DNA from 3 places in the Kitasatospora atroaurantiaca genome. Region 3 is predicted to be linked to each of the others. Evidence: riboswitches for the same ligand, from Rfam matches in the RefSeq annotation. Region 3 holds a riboswitch; each other region holds the start of a gene.
What was found. A riboswitch is a leader RNA that binds a small molecule or an ion and turns the genes downstream of it on or off. The one in region 3 is predicted to bind cyclic di-AMP.
Positions count from the first base shown of each region.

Region 1: linked by a shared signal. The riboswitch ahead of FB465_RS05360 (transglycosylase family protein) and the one ahead of FB465_RS11530 (M23 family metallopeptidase) in region 3 are both predicted to bind cyclic di-AMP.
Region 2: linked by a shared signal. The riboswitch ahead of FB465_RS37400 (LysM peptidoglycan-binding domain-containing protein) and the one ahead of FB465_RS11530 (M23 family metallopeptidase) in region 3 are both predicted to bind cyclic di-AMP.

Region 1 is NZ_VIVR01000001.1:1,174,724-1,179,775, forward strand. It holds gene FB465_RS05355 (hypothetical protein) at 1-899, opposite strand, end outside; cyclic di-AMP (ydaO/yuaA leader) riboswitch at 1,225-1,385, shown strand; gene FB465_RS05360 (transglycosylase family protein) at 1,370-2,536, shown strand; gene FB465_RS05365 (hypothetical protein) at 2,656-2,856, shown strand; gene FB465_RS05370 (hypothetical protein) at 2,982-3,731, opposite strand; gene FB465_RS05375 (LacI family DNA-binding transcriptional regulator) at 3,873-4,916, opposite strand; gene FB465_RS05380 (glycoside hydrolase family 13 protein) at 4,918-5,052, opposite strand, start outside.
Region 2 is NZ_VIVR01000001.1:596,602-601,653, forward strand. It holds gene FB465_RS02735 (GH39 family glycosyl hydrolase) at 1-985, opposite strand, end outside; gene FB465_RS37400 (LysM peptidoglycan-binding domain-containing protein) at 1,653-2,360, opposite strand; cyclic di-AMP (ydaO/yuaA leader) riboswitch at 2,447-2,605, opposite strand; gene xdhC (xanthine dehydrogenase accessory protein XdhC) at 3,092-3,901, opposite strand; gene xdhB (xanthine dehydrogenase molybdopterin binding subunit) at 3,903-5,052, opposite strand, start outside.
Region 3 is NZ_VIVR01000001.1:2,483,345-2,488,396, forward strand. It holds gene FB465_RS11510 (MDR family MFS transporter) at 57-1,538, opposite strand; tRNA gene FB465_RS11515 (tRNA-Pro) at 1,675-1,748, opposite strand; tRNA gene FB465_RS11520 (tRNA-Gly) at 1,925-1,998, shown strand; gene FB465_RS11530 (M23 family metallopeptidase) at 2,342-3,328, opposite strand; cyclic di-AMP (ydaO/yuaA leader) riboswitch at 3,338-3,514, opposite strand; gene FB465_RS11535 (DUF6348 family protein) at 3,902-4,678, shown strand; gene FB465_RS11540 (hypothetical protein) at 4,767-4,961, opposite strand.

The sequences.
Region 1 (5,052 bases), 1.3 Mb from region 3:
ACGTCGGCAGGGCGGGAGCTGGTGAGGTGGACATGGGCGCGGCCCTCGGCGGTGCCCTCGACGCGGACGTTGCGGGTCAGATTGAGCACCTCGGCGCCGACGGTGACGCCGCCTCCGGTGGCGACCCGGGGGTGGGCGTAGTGCAGGGGCGCATCCAGGGTGACGGTGGCTCCGCTGATCTGCTGGATGGTCCGTAGGTCGTACTGGGCCGAGAAGCCCTCGGTGTCGGGGGCGGCCGTGGGGGTGACGGCGAGTTCGTCACCGACCCGCCAGCCGGTCGGGGCGGCGGCGAGGGTGATGGCGGTGTCACCGGCCTTCAGCGGGCCTGCGGCCCGGACCCAGGCCGTCCTGGCGGCGCCGTCCAGCCGGAGGTAGCCGGCGCCGGTGACCCAGAGGCCGGTGTCGGTGTCGACGAGCGTCATACCGCCGCCCTTGAACCGGCGTTCGTCGACGCCGGGGAAGCGCAGGGTGTGCACGGCCGTGTCGGCGGGTGCGAGGGCGAGGCCGCCCTTCACCTCGACGTTGCCGGCCGAGCTGAGGGTGATGGTCTTCTCGGCGGCGAAGACCAGGGAGCCGGAAGCTTCGATCAGCAGCGCGGCGACGCTCGCGTCGGTGTCCAGCACCACCCGGTCGGTGATCCTCACGGCCGTCCCCGGCCCCGGTACGGCTCCGCCCCAGCCGGCCGGGTCGGACCAGCGGCGTCCGCTCTGGTCGAGGGTGGGCGCGGGCCGGCTCGGCGGCGGCGGTGCGCTGTGGGCGTGGGTCGCCGCGGCCGGGGTCTCAAGGGTCGCTGCCGGGCGCTCCGAGTCGCCCAGCGAGCGGCGAAGCACCTCCTCGGCGCCGACGGCGGCGGCGACCGTGCCGACGGCCAGCCAGGCGAGGACCCTCCTGCGACCCACCCGGCGGGGGTCTTTGGTCCCTGGACCGGGCTCGGGTGGTTCCTCCTGAAGCGCCATGATCGACTAGCCCTCCCCCAGGCCGCATACCGGCTCCGTCGTCTGAAGCATAGGCAAGTCCCGGAGGGGGCTGGGGATTTGCTCGAAAGCGGCCGATTCCGACCGGGCCGACCAATCAAGTTCGGACACGAAGCTACCGGAAACGATCTGTGACCCAGGTCACAGGTGTTTGCAGTTTCAACTTAAGTCTGTCTAACGTGCTCCCCTGTTCGTGGTCACACGGACCCACTCATCCGGAACGCCGAGTCCTGCCGCCGGGTGAGTCGGCAACGCAGAAACGCACCACGGCAGGGGCGGGGGAACCAGGTAAGTCGCCCGGAGGCGGTCCTCGGACCGACTCGGGGCTTGGGGTGAAGCCGTGCTCAGCACGGCCGGGCAACTCCAGCCCGAATCCGACAGCTCACCTCGCAGGCGTGGGAGAGGAACGCATCTTCATGCTGCCCGTCAACGCCACCACGCGTACCCGCCGACTGATCGCCGCCACCGGCGTGGTCGGCCTCGGTCTCTCGATCCCGTGCTTCACCGCCGGCGCCGCCTCGGCCGCCCCCGTCTCCACCTGGGACAAGGTCGCCCAGTGCGAGAGCAGCGGCGACTGGAGCATCAACACCGGCAACGGCTTCTACGGTGGTCTGCAGTTCACCTCCAGCACCTGGGCCGCGTACGGCGGTCACCAGTACGCCGCCCAGGCGAACCAGGCCACGAAGGCCCAGCAGATCTCCGTCGCCGAGAAGGTCCTCGCCGACCAGGGCCCCGGCGCCTGGCCGGTCTGCTCCGTCAAGGCCGGTCTGACCAAGGGCGGCGCCCCCGCCCAGGTCGACACCAGCTCCTCCTCGTCCTCCGCCGCGGCGTCGCGCTCCGAGACCCGCGCCGCTGCCCCCAAGGCCGCCCCGCAGGCCGCCGCGCCGAAGACCGAGGCCCCCAAGGCCACCACCACCACGGACAAGACCTACACCGTGGTGTCCGGCGACTGGCTGTCGACCATCGCCCAGAAGAACAACGTCGAGGGCGGCTGGCAGAAGCTGTACGACCTCAACAAGTCGCTGCTGACCTCGGGCCCGGACCTCATCTACCCCGGTCAGAAGCTCGCGCTCGGCACGACGACCACCACGGCCGCCGCCCCGCAGCAGGCCGCTCCGCAGGCCGCCGCGCCGAAGCACAGCACCACGACGACCACGGCCAAGCGCGCCACGACCTCCGCGGTCAAGGCCTCGAACGTGACCGGCAGCAAGGCCGCCGCGATCAACTTCGCGCTCTCCAAGGTCGGCCAGGCGTACGTCTACGGCGGCAGCAGCAACGGCGGCTGGGACTGCTCCGGCCTGACCCAGGCGGCCTTCCGCGCGGCCGGCATCGCGCTGCCCCGCGTGGCCGCCGACCAGGCCGACGCCAGCACCCGCGTCTCGCTGGACAACCTGCAGCCGGGCGACCTGCTGTTCTGGTCCAGCAACGGCAGCAACTCCGGCGTCCACCACGTCGCCCTCTACGTCGGTGACGGCAAGTACGTCGAGGCCGCCAACCCGCGCGCCGGCGTGAGGACCGAGACCATCAGCAACTGGGCCCCGGACTTCGCCGGCCGGATCTGACGCCTCGGAAGTACCCGCAGGACACTGCCCCCGGAGAACTGGTCGTCTCCGGGGGCAGTCCCCTGTCCCCGCCCGGCCGGGCGGGGCATGCTGCTCTCCTGCCCCGAGGAGGAGTCGCCATGGCCCAGATCACCGTCACGCTCGATGCCGACCTCGCGATCGAGGTCATGCTGCTCTCCGGCACGAAGAACCCGCAGGACGCGGTCGAGCTGATCGTCCGTGACTTCCTGGCCAGGGGTCGCCGCACCGAGGCCCGTACCGGCGACGCCGCCGACGCGCAGCGCGCCGACAGCCCGAAGCCGATCGCCCAGGAGGGCTGAGAGCGGGCAACCGCTCAGGATCGGGCTACCCCAGGGGGCGCGGGGAACTGCGCGAGACCGGAAGGCAGCGACCTGCGCCCTCCCGCTTCGCGCAGTTCCGCACGCCCCTGGGGCACCCCGCAGCATCACTCACCGACGGACGGCTTGCCCGCGATCGCGTCGTAGACCCTGATGCGCAGACGGCGCTGCCAGCCCTCGCGCTGTTCGCGTGCCCGGGCCCGGGCGTCCTTCCGACTGCCCTCCGGGTAGCGGGCCCGCGCCCAGGGCGAGCCGGGGCGGGCCAGCCGGAGGGCCCCGACCACCGCGAAGATGGGCACCAGCATCCCGATCAGCCCGGTGAAGGCCTTGCCCTTGCTGAGCGCGACCAGCGCGAAGCCGGCGTTGACGACGACCGTGCCGGCGTACGTCCAGCCGGAGGCCGGGGCGCCGTCCGTGGAGGCCTGGTCGACACCGAACGGTGCCGCGCCGAGCAGCAGCAGTCCGCAGACCGCCGCGCCGAGCACCACGGTGTCCACCGAGAGCCGGCCCTCCTCGGACCAGTAGACGTCCCGCAGGTGCAGGATCAGCGCGAACTCGTCGAGTACGAGCGCCGTGCCGATGCCGAACAGTGCGCCCGCGATCTCGGCCCAGGGCCTCTTGTCGCCGACCGGCGAGGCCAGCCCGAGGCCGGCGATGATCATGAAGACCACGCCGAAGACCACGTGGTGGATGTGCAGCCCGCCTGACGCCACGTTCCCCGGCCACCAGGACACCTCGGCCCGGATCATCCGCACGCTGAGCCGGATGAAGAAGAACGCCCCGAGGAAGCCCAGCAGCAGGAAGAGCAGCGGCTGCTTGCCCGGGTCCAGGATCTCCTGCCGGTACCAGTCGCCCATCGGTCAGGCCTCCGTCACGGGAGGCCTGGGCTTCGCTGCCGTCTCCGCGGTCTGCTCGGATCTCATGATCCAAGGCTGGCACGGACACAGCACGACGGCCCTGCGGAGCAGCTGCTCCGCAGGGCCGTTCAGCTGATCGGTCTACTTCGGGTTGGCCCCGGTGGAGCCGCGCATCACCAGTTCGGGCTGGAACATGAACTCGGCGCGCTGCGCCGGGTTCCCGCCGACCTCCTCGAGCAGGGCGTCCACCGCGGCGGTGGCCATCGCCTCGACCGGCTGGCGGATGGTGGTCAGCGGCGGTTCGGTGAACGCTATCAGCGGCGAGTCGTCGAAGCCGACCACCGAGACGTCCTGCGGCACCGAGAGGCCGCGCTGGCGCACCGCGCGGATCGCGCCGAGCGCCATCATGTCGCTGCCGCAGACGATCGCCGTGCAGCCCTTGTCGAGCAGCGCGTTGGCCGCCGCGTGCCCGCCCTCCACGCTGAACAGCGTGTGGTGGACCAGCCCCTCGGCCTCCTCGGGCGTGCGGCCCAGCAGCTCCTGGACGGCCGCGGTGAAGCCCTCGATCTTGCGCAGCACCGGGACGTACCGGCGCTGGCCGACGGCCAGGCCGATCTTCTCGTGGCCGAGCTCGACCAGGTGCTGCACCGCCATCCACATCGCGGCGCGGTCGTCCGGCGAGATGAACGGTGCGGCGATCTTCTCGCTGTAGCCGTTGATCAGCACGAACGGCACCTGGCGGCCGGTCAGCTTCGCGTACCGGTCGTGGTCGGCCGTGGAGTCCGCATGCAGGCCGGAGACGAAGACGATGCCCGCGACCCCCCGCTCGACCAGCATCTCCACCAGTTCGTCCTCGGTGGAGCCGCCGGGCGTCTGGGTGCAGAGCACCGGCGTGTACCCGTGCCGGCTGAGCACCTGCTCGATGACCTGGGCCAGCGCCGGGAAGATGGGGTTGCTCAGCTCAGGGGTGATCAGGCCGATCAGGCCCGCGCTGCGCTGGCGCAGCCGGGTGGGCCGCTCGTAGCCGAGGACGTCGAGCGCCGCCAGCACGGTCTGCCGTGTGGTGGCGGAGACGCCCGCCTTGCCGTTGAGGACGCGGCTGACGGTCGCTTCGCTGACCCCCGCCTGCGCCGCGATGTCCGAGAGTCGCGCCGTAGTCACGATCCCAGAGCCTATTGCAACCATGTCAGACCGCCCACCAAATGGTGCTGTCAGCCGGCAGGACCGTCTCCCCGTCCACCGCGACAGCCTCGGTGGAGGACAGCAGGATACGACCGGGTGCCGCTATCCGGACAGGCTCACCCGTGGTGTTCACGGTGCA
Region 2 (5,052 bases), 1.9 Mb from region 3:
CGAGGGCACCGTTCTGGTCCGCGTACTGGTGACCGATGCCGCCTGCGCGGGTGATGTGGCCGAGCACTGAGGCGCCCCACACGGTGTCGACGGCTTGGTAGAAGCGGTCGTCGCCCTGATAGGCGCCGGGGTAGCCGTCTGCTGTACGCCAGGACCAGTTGTACTCACCGACCTGGATACCGATCTGGCCCGCGCGGGCGGGAACGGTGGCGTTGATCATGTTGCGGATCTGGGTGATCTCGTCCTCGTAACTCACCGTCTGGGACAGTGCGGTGGCGTTGTCGAGGAAGGTGCTGCCCATCGCGTAGTGGTGGTAGTCGACAATGTCCACGGAGTTGCCTGCGCAGTTCAGGAAGCTCTGGAGATCAGATGCGTTGAAGTACGACCACGCGGGCCCGGCGACCTTGATCGTAGGATCGACGGCTTTCATCGCGGAGACAGTGCTGTTGAACAGCTGGCAATAGGTGCCGATGCTCATGCCGGCGTTGTTCGGCTCATTGCCGATCACCCAGTAGCCGACCGGCTTCCCTTCCGATTTGAAGTGGTTCACCATGTTCGCGCCGTCCGACGGGGTGAAGTTGTCGTCACTTGACCCGCCAAGGACGATCTTCGGGGTGCCGCCGGAAGCAACGATGCTGTCCACCCACTGGTCGCCTGAGATGTTCGTCGGGCCGCCGCCGGCCGAGGAGATGATAGTGCCGCCGTTCCACTGCAGCGGCACCCGGTAGGTGGACAGGCCCAAGCTTTTCAGCTTGGTGCGCTGTTTCGCGGCGGCAACGACGCTGCCGCCGCTCTGACCGTAGGTGGAAATGGTTCCCGAGAAGGCGTTCGGATTGACTTGCCCGATGGCCGTGGAGAAATCGATGGTGACGTTGGATGCGGCAGCTGCGGCCGGCTGAATGGTGGCTTGGTATCCCATGACAGCCGTGGACAGCGTGGCGGCCAGTGCGAGCGCCTTAAGGGCACGGCGGTGTCCCATGATCATCTGATTTACCCTCTGGTAGTCGAATTCGGCGATGCCCCATCGACGGGGCGACGATTCCGGGTGCCGGTCTGCGGCTCGCGGTCCCCGGCAGGTGCTGACTATGTGGTGGTAGCGGTGCGTCCGCCCGGGCGCCAGGCGTTTTGGGCAATGCTCCGTTGGAAAGGTCCGCCTGGCGCGCTGCGTGCCGCCGGGCGGGGCGGGTTCGTCGAACTGTGTGACGGCCGATCCCGGGAATGGCCGTGGCGGATCTCGAGGGCCTTCGCGGCTGACAGCCGGGCCGCCTGCGCTGCCCTGCCGGGCACGCAAGAATCGCATGAGCGCGGCACGCCGGCAGTGCGGCATGGACCACCCCGCTGACGGCCGGCAACTGACGCTGCTTCAGGCGGATTTGAAGGTCGAGCGCTCATGGGGTCGCCCGCGGAAGACGGTTGCCGGCACCGCGCGGGTGCCGTACGGCTACGTCACCGCCGCCACTCCCGCCGTGACCACCGCCCTGCTCACCATCGTGCGCCACGGGCGGGCCGGCGGACCGGCCCGACGTCCGGACCACCAGGTGCACCACGCCGTACTGACCCGGGTCAGGCCGACGACCGCCCCGGCCCCGTGCTCGGACGTCGCAACACACCGACCGCATCTGCACCTCCGGACAGGCTCGGCTCGCTGCCGATCAGTACCAGTGATGGGTCTGCCAGAACGCCCAGGCGGCGTTGGGACTGCCGTAGCGGCTGTTCATGTAGTCCAGCGCCCACTTGATCTGGGTCACCGGGTTGTCGCGCCAGTCCGAGCCGGTCGAGGCCATCTTGGAGCCCGGCAGCGCCTGGGCCAGGCCGTAGGCGCCCGAGGACGGGTTGGTGGCGTGAACGTTCCAGCCGCTCTCGTGGCTGATGATCTGGCTGAACGAGGCGAACTGGTCGGCCGGAACGACGGAGGCAGCAAGGGCCTGGATCGAACCGGCGGAATAGCTGATCTGGGCGGCGGGCCTCGACGTCGGCACAGCGGGCTTCGCGGCAGGCGCTGCCGGGGCCGCCGGCTTCGCAGACGCCGGCGTGGCCGTGGCCGGAGCGGCTGCGGAGAGCACCAGCTTCTGACCCGGGAAGATCAGGTCGGGCCCCTTGGTCAGGGTGCTCCTGTTCAGCTCGTAGAGCTTCTGCCAGCCACCCTGCACGTGGTGGCCGACAGCGATCCTGGACAGGCAGTCACCGCTGGCCACGGTGTACGTCGCGGGAGCAGCCGCCTGCAGCGCAACCGGAGCGGTCTCCTGGGCCTGCGCCACGACAGGGGCGGGGGCGGCGGTCTGAACACTGGTGGCACGGGCGGGGGCCAGGGCGTGCGCGCTGGCGGCACCGGTGGCGATGACCGGCAGGGTGGCCCCCACACCGGTCACGGTGGCCGCGGCGACAAGGCGTTTGGCAGAGGTCTGACGGGGACGGCGATGACGACCGGTTCCGGACAGCATGAAGGAGTATTCCTCTCCCACGCCTACGAGGTGAGCTGTCGGGTTCGGGCTGGAGTTGCCCGGCCGCGCGGAGGCACGGCTTCACCCCTAGCCGCGAAGGCGCTGGGCGCGCTTGCGGCGACTTACCTGGGTCCCCCGCTCCTACCGTGGTGCGTTCTGTTGCGTCCAGACCTCTCCGGCGGCAGGACTCGGCGTTCCGGAGAAGTTGATTCCGCTTCTGGGCGGATGCCGGTGACCCTAGGCAGATGCGCGCTCGAATCACAACCCCGGGCCACCAGAGACACGCAAAACGCGCCACCTATGTCCCCTTTTGGCACGATCTACGCATGTCGTTGATCGCTTGGAGCCATATCGGAGAGCCGCTGGTCGTGGCGAGGACAGCGAGGACGATAAGGGCGATCCGGCCGGGCGGGAGCTTGCGCCAGCGAGAGCGGTCTTCTTCAGGTGACCGCGGACCAGGCCGGAGGTGGTTCGGCTCCCTCACGGCGGGTCTGTTGCCGGCAGGTCGGTCTGTCGCAGCCCAGGAGTCCAGGGCCTGCCGCACCGGGGCCGATGCCTGTTGAAGTGACGGGCATGGTCGTGTCGAAAGGGCGCCCCGCACCTGTGCGTTCGCACGAGCGCGGGGCACCCCTGTCGATCCGGTTGGAGAGTCAGCATCCTTCGGTTTCGAAGGTGCGCAGCAAATCGGCAGCGACGCTCACGGCAATTGTCGCGGGATCCTTGCCGGTGATGTCGGCCAGCCCGATCGGGGTCTTGATCCGATCGATGGTGGCCTCGTCGTGACCGCCCTCGGTGGCGAGGCGTTTGCGGAACCGCACCCACTTGGCCGCCGACCCGATCAGCCCGATGGAGCCGAGATGGGTTGTGCGCAAGGCGGCGTCGCACAGAGCGGCGTCCTCGGCGTGATCATGGGTCATGATCAGGATGTGGGTGCCGCGCGGCAACTCCGCCAGCACCTCCTCGGGCAGCAGCGGCGTGTGATGCACGGTCACCTGCGCCACCGCGTCTGCCAGCACGTCGAGCCGCTCCTCGGTGAGGATGTCGGAGCGGGTGTCGATCAGATGGAGGTCGAGGTCCTGACGTGCCAGGATGCGCGCCAGTTCCAGCCCGACGTGCCCGACGCCGAAGATTGCCACCGCTCGTACCGCCGGCAGCGGTTCGAGCAGCACCGAGACCATGCCGCCGCAGCACTGCACGCCATGCTGGTTGACCACCTTGTCGTTCAGGGCGAAATCAATCAGCTCCGGCTCAGGCTTGGACGCGGCGATCATCTCCCGCGCCCGGTCGATCGCGACGGCCTCGACATTGCCGCCACCGATCGAGCCCCACGTCTCGGTCTGCCCCACAACGAGTTTCGCACCGGCGTCGCGCGGCGCATGGCCGCGCACGGTCGCGACGGTCACCAGCACGCCGGACTCCCGGCGTGCTCGCAACCGTGCCACCGCGGCGACCCACGTCATGTCAGGCACCGCTCAGCGCTTTTGCATCGGTTTGGATCCTGCCGTTGGCGACGTGCCCGTTTCCAGCGTGGCCGTTGGTGGCAAACCCGTTGCGGGCGTGACCGTTCCGGGAGACATCGCCCTGGCGAGCCGCCTGGATCGCCCAGTACACCGCCTCCGGCGTCGCGGGCGAGGCCAACTCGACGCTGACCCCGCTCGACCCGAAGGCGGCGGCGGCCTGCCGCAACGCTTCTCGCACCGAGAACGCCAGCATCAGCGGAGGCTCACCCACCGCCTTGGACCCGTATACCGCGCCCTCTTCGGTTGCGTTCTCCAGAAGCGTGACGTTGAACTCCTCGGGCATCTCCGAAAAGCTCGGCAGCTTGTAGGTGCTCGCGGCCTGCGTCAGCAGCCGGCCGCGGTTCGGCCCGTCACTGGCGTCCCAGCGCAGGTCCTCGAGCGTCAGCCAGCCCGCTCCCTGCACGAAACCACCCTCGACCTGACCGATGTCGATCATCGGGGACAGGCTGTCGCCGACATCGTGCACGATGTCCACGCGCCGGATGCGGTAGGCACCGGTGAAGCCGTCCACCTCCACCTCGGCTGCGGCGGCGCCATGCGCGAAGTACTTGAACGGCGAGCCCCTGAACGTCTTCGCGTCCCAGTGCAGACCCTCGGTCCGGTAGAAACCGGCCGCCGACAACTGAACCCGCTGGAAGTACGCGGTGCGCACCAGGTCGTCCCAGGCCAGCTCCTTGTCGCTGCCGAGAGTGCGCGCGACGCCCTCGACGATGCGCACATCCGAGGCGTTCGAACCCAGCAGGGTGGCGGCCACCTGCAGCAGCCGCTCGCGCAGCTGCTCGCAGGCGTTCTTCACCGCCGCGCCGTTGAGATCCGCCCCGGCACTGGCGGCGGTGGCAGAGGTGTTGGGCACCTTGTCGGTTCGCGTCGGGGCCAGCCGCACCTTGTGCAGTGGGATACCCAGCGTGGTCGCGGCAACCTGCAGCATCTTGGTGTGCAGGCCCTGGCCCATCTCGGTGCCGCCGTGGTTGATCAGGACCGAGCCGTCCTTGTAGATCAGCACCAGCGCGCCGCCCTGGTTGAAGGCGGTGAGGTTGAACGAGATTCCGAACTTGAGGCCGGTGACCGCAAGTGCCCGCTTGGTGTTCGGG
Region 3 (5,052 bases):
CCGCCAGCGACCCATCCTACCGGTACCACGAAAGGCGGACGCCAGGGCGACGCTGATCAGGCCGCCGACACGCCCGCGGGCTCGGGCTCACGGTCGGTCCCCGGGGCCCTGCGCATGGTCGCCGCAGCGTCCGAATCCCGGACGAACAGGGCCGTCACGGCCGCCACCAGGGCAAGGGCGGAGGCCACCAGGAAGGCCGCGCGGTACGCGTCAAGGTTCGCCGTGGGCGTACCTCCGACCGTGGTGGTCACCGTTCCGACGGCCGCCAGCACGGTGCCGAGGATCGCCACGCCGAGTGCCGAGCCGAGCTGGCGCTGAGCGTTGTAGAGCGTCGAGGCGCCCCCGGTGGACGCCGGGGAGATGGTCGAGAAGGCCGCAGTCTGGGACGGCATGAAGACGTGCGACATGGCGAAGCCGGTGACGAACAGCAACACCCGGACGGCCCACAGGTTGCTCCCCGGCCCGATGGCGGCCATCAGGGCCAGGCAGAGCGCCACCACGGTGGCGCCGGCCACCAGCAGCCGGCGCGGGCCGACCCTCGGGTAGAGGCGGCCGGCCACCTGTGAGGCGATCATCACGCCGATCGCCTCAGGGAAGACCATCAGACCGCTGTGCAGGGCGTCCATGCCGAGGGCGTCCTGCATCAGCAGGGGGAAGAGGTAGAGCATCCCGAGGAAGGCGGCGCCGGAGAAGAGCGAGAGCAGGTTCGCCGTACGGAAGATCCGGTCGCGGAACAGCCGGAGGGCCAGCATCGGCTCGGGGCGGCGGAGTTCGACCACCACCAGAGCCGCGAGGGCGACCAGGCCGACCGCCGCCGGGACCAGGATCCTGACGGTCCCCCAGCCCTGGCTCGCGCCCTCGGAGAGCGCGTACATCGCCAGGCCGAAGCCGACCGCCGCCAGCAGGAAGCCGGCGGCGTCGAAACGGCCGGCCCGCTCGGTGCGGTAGTCGGGGAGGAAGAGGACGCCGAAGACCAGGGCGAGGATGCCGATCGGGACGTTGACGATGAAGACCCAGTGCCAGGACCAGCTGTCCACCAGCCAGCCGCCGAGCACCGGGCCGAGCGCAGGCGCGACGGCGGTGGGGAGCATCAGGACGCGCGTGGCGCGCATCCGCTCCTCCTGCGGGAAGGCCCGGAACAGCATGGTCATCCCGACCGGGGTGAGCAGGCCGCCGGCCGCGCCCTGGAAGATCCGGTAGACCGTCAACTGGTCGAGGCTGCCCGCGCTGCCGCAGAGCAGCGAGGCCACCGTGAACAGGGCGAGGGCGGCCAGGAAGACCCTGCGGGTGCCGTACCTGTCGCCCAGCCAGCCGGAGAGCGGCACGAAGACGGCGAGGGTGACCAGGTAGCCGACGTTGACCACGCCGACCGAGGCGGGGTCGACTGCGAACTGGCGGCCGATCGAGGGGAGCGCCACGTTCACGATCGTGGTGTCCATGATCGACATGAAGAGTGCGGCCACGAAGACCACACCGACGGCGACCTTCGGGTCGAGCCCCCGGCGAGGGGTGACGGCGGCGGGGTCGGGCGCAGGCATGGGGGCTCGCTGTTCAGTCGGGTCTCGGGGGGTCCGTCGATCGCCACATTGGGTGAACAATCAACATTCCAGGGTGCCCGAGCGACCCCGCAAACGCCAACAGGGCCCCGCCCGCGGACGAGACCCTGCCGCACTGTCGGGGTGACCGGATTCGAACCGACGGCCTTCCGCTCCCAAAGCGGACGCGCTACCAAACTGCGCCACACCCCGTGGTGCCGAGAGGAAGCGTACACGTCGACAACACCCTGTTCGCCGTTATATCGGCGGGCCGCGGGACATGCCCGGAGCCGAAAGCGGTGTGCAAGCAACCGGCCCGACCAGGTACGCTGACCCTGTCCTCGCGACCGGCAACGGCCCGGGGGCGGCGTGTGCTCAGGCACATGCACGCGGGCGTAGCTCAATGGTAGAGCCCCAGTCTTCCAAACTGGCCACGCGAGTTCGATTCTCGTCGCCCGCTCCATCAGTTCGGCCCCAGGTCAGCGGTTCATCCGCCGGCCTGGGGCCGAAGTCGTTTGAAGGTCCGTCAGGGCGTCGCGCCCGGGCCGTGCCCGTCCGGATCGATCTTGCTGCGGCGGGAGGACCTGGGCCTGGGTGCCGTTCAGTAATGCCACTGCGGACGCCTTGGCTGCGGCCGTGCGCCCGCTGGTCGTCGAGCTGCGGGTCGAGCCCCTCGGTGGCGATTCCGGACTGTGGGGCGGTCCGGTGGGCGACGAGCGGTATGCCCTGGTGGCGAGGGTCCGCCGGGCGCGGCCCCGGGCGGTGAGTGATCACCGGCCGGGGCCGCGCGGGTGTCCGACGGGGTGTCAGATCTTGACGCCGTGGCTCGCCAGGTAGGCGACCGGGTCGATGTCGGAGCCGTAGGCCGGGCCGGTGCGGACCTCGAAGTGGAGGTGCGGGCCGGACGCGTTGCCGGTGGCGCCGGAGAGGCCGATCTGCTGGCCCACCGTCACGGTCTGGCCGGCCCTGACGGAGATGGACGACAGGTGGGCGTACTGGGAGTACTTGCCGTCGGCGTGCTTGATGACGACCTCGTTGCCGTACGCACCGCCCGAGCCGGCCGAGACGACGGTGCCGGCGGCGATCGCCTTGACCGAGGTGCCGGTGGAGACCGGGAAGTCCACGCCGGTGTGGTGGCCGCTGGACCAGGAGGAACCGGCGACGCCGTAGCCGGTCGTGATGCGGCTGCTCACCGGAGCGGTGTAACCCGAGGAGGCGGCGACCGCGGAGGACGAGGACACCGAGTCGGAGGAGCTCGCGGTCGACGACTTGGCGGCGGAGGAGGACGAGGAGGCCTTCGGCGCCGCGGCCTTGGCGGTCGACGGCTTCGGGGCCTCCTGCTTCGGAGCCTCCTGCTTCGGGGTCGCGGCCTGCGGCGCAGCGGCGGCGGCCTTGCCGGAGAGCGAGAGGTGCTGGCCGGGGAAGATCAGGTTCGGGTTGCTGCCGACGACGCTGCGGTTGTCCTCGTACAGCTTCTGCCAGCCGCCACCGACCTGCTGGGCGTCCGCGATCTTCGAGAGGGTGTCGCCGCTGACGACGTCGTACGAGCGCGCGGCGGAGGCGGCGGGGGCGGGAGCGGAGGTGGTCTCCGCGACCGGCTTGACCTCGATGGCGTCGATGGAGGTCTTGGTGGTCGTCGACGCGGCGGGCGCGGTCGACTGGTGGCTGTCGGTCCCGTGGGCGCTCGCGGCGGTGACCGGGAGGGCGAGGGAGGCACCGGCCACGCCGGTGGCGACGGCGATGCGGGTGAGGCGGGACAGCTTTATGCGGCGGTGCTTGCCCTTTGCGGACATGAGGGGGTCCTCTCCGACGCCGGCGAGGTGAGCTGTCGGGTTCGGGCGGGAGATGCCCGGCCGCGGAAAGAGAGCGGCTTCACCCCAAGCCGTCCCGGAACACCGGGATCGGCGACTTACCTTGGGTCCCCCGCTCCTGCCGTGCAGTGCCTGGTTCGAGGCGCCGGGCAGCGGCAGGATTTGGCGTTCTGCCCGGTGAGCCGCCCGGACGATGGCCGGGCAGGTGTCGAAGCAAAGCCGATGGGACGTACACAAGGCAAGTCCCCGGCGAGCGGGATGTAAGGCCCGGATAAGGGTGAACGGGCCCGAGGTCACTCTCCGCCGAGCGGGTACTGCTCACCGCGTTCTCATCTTTCACCCTGCGTGCGAGAGCGGCCGCCGTGCCGTGACCGATCCGACCCTGTGTGCCCGTCCGGACACGGTCCGGCACCGCCGGAAGAATCTTCGGTGACCCCGGTCACCTCACGGCACCTCGACAGCTGACGATGCGTTTCCCGCTGGGGCCCTGGGCCGATACTCTCGCTCGCGTTCGATGTTCGAAGTTCGATGCCTCATTCGATCGAGGAGCCGCCCGTGCGTCCGCAGGACCGACTCGCAGTGATCCAGCGCAGCGTGGTCCGCGAAATGGCGCGTTACGGCAAGGAGTTCACGGTCGACGGCAGCGTGGTGCGCGGGCCCGGCACCACCGCGGTGGCCGTCCGCGAGCACCCGGGCGACGGCGGCGCCGGCCACGTCGACCTGGGCTTCGTACTCCACCTCGGGCGCGCGGACGCCCCCGTGGTGTGGGACTGCGCGGCCGGGCTCGGCAAGACCGAGGAGGAGAAGCTCGACAACGCCGTGAAGATGTGGGCCACCACGACCGCCACCACGGTGCTGGAGCTGCTCGAGCACCGCGGCGAGCACGCCGACCACTACCGGCACGCCGAGCTGTCCGACTGGCACGCCGTGCAGGGCCCCGCCGCCGTCTTCGGCTTCGGCACCGAGCGGCTGACGGGCTGGCTGGCCGACCACCAGGTGCTGCCCGCGCTGGCCGAGGCGCTGCGGCCCGAGCTGACGGCGCCGGACGTGAACGGCGTGAAGCTCTTCCTCGGCGGCAGGGCCGGGGAGGACATCGCCGAGGTCCGGGTGAACGGCGAGGTGTCGGAGCCCGCCTCGGCGGCACTGCGCGCCATGGACTGGCCCCGCGGCGAACGCCTCTGCTGGGCCCGCCTGTTCATCCTGCTCGCGGCCGAGGGCGTCACCCGGCCGGAGCCCGTACGCCCCGAGCCGGCACCCGCTCCGGTGCACGCGCCGGCGCCACGGCGCGGCCTGGTCAGCCGCTGGTGGCAGGCCCGGCGGGCAGGCCAGTAGACCCGCCGGCCCGAGGGCCTCGGGAACGTCCGGGTCACGTGCTCGACGGAAGAAGCCTCGGTGGACGCGCGCGTCCGCCGAGGAGGCGTCAGCTGGCGACCGAGGAGATGGTCTGTGCCAGCTGGTTGAGGAAGTCCTGGATGGGCTTGGCCGCCGTGGACTGGCTGACCATGAAGCCGAAGAGCGCGGCGATGATCGCATGACTGGTCTTCAGCTGCTTGTTGCGGATGAAGATGACGACGATGACGCCGAACAGGAACAACGCGGAGACGGAGAAGGCCACCCGGACTCACTTCCTCATTCTTTTCGAAGCGTGGCTGCGTCGGGGCTCCGTGCCGAAACCCCATGGCGACGCCGGACCCCGGCCTGTCCGG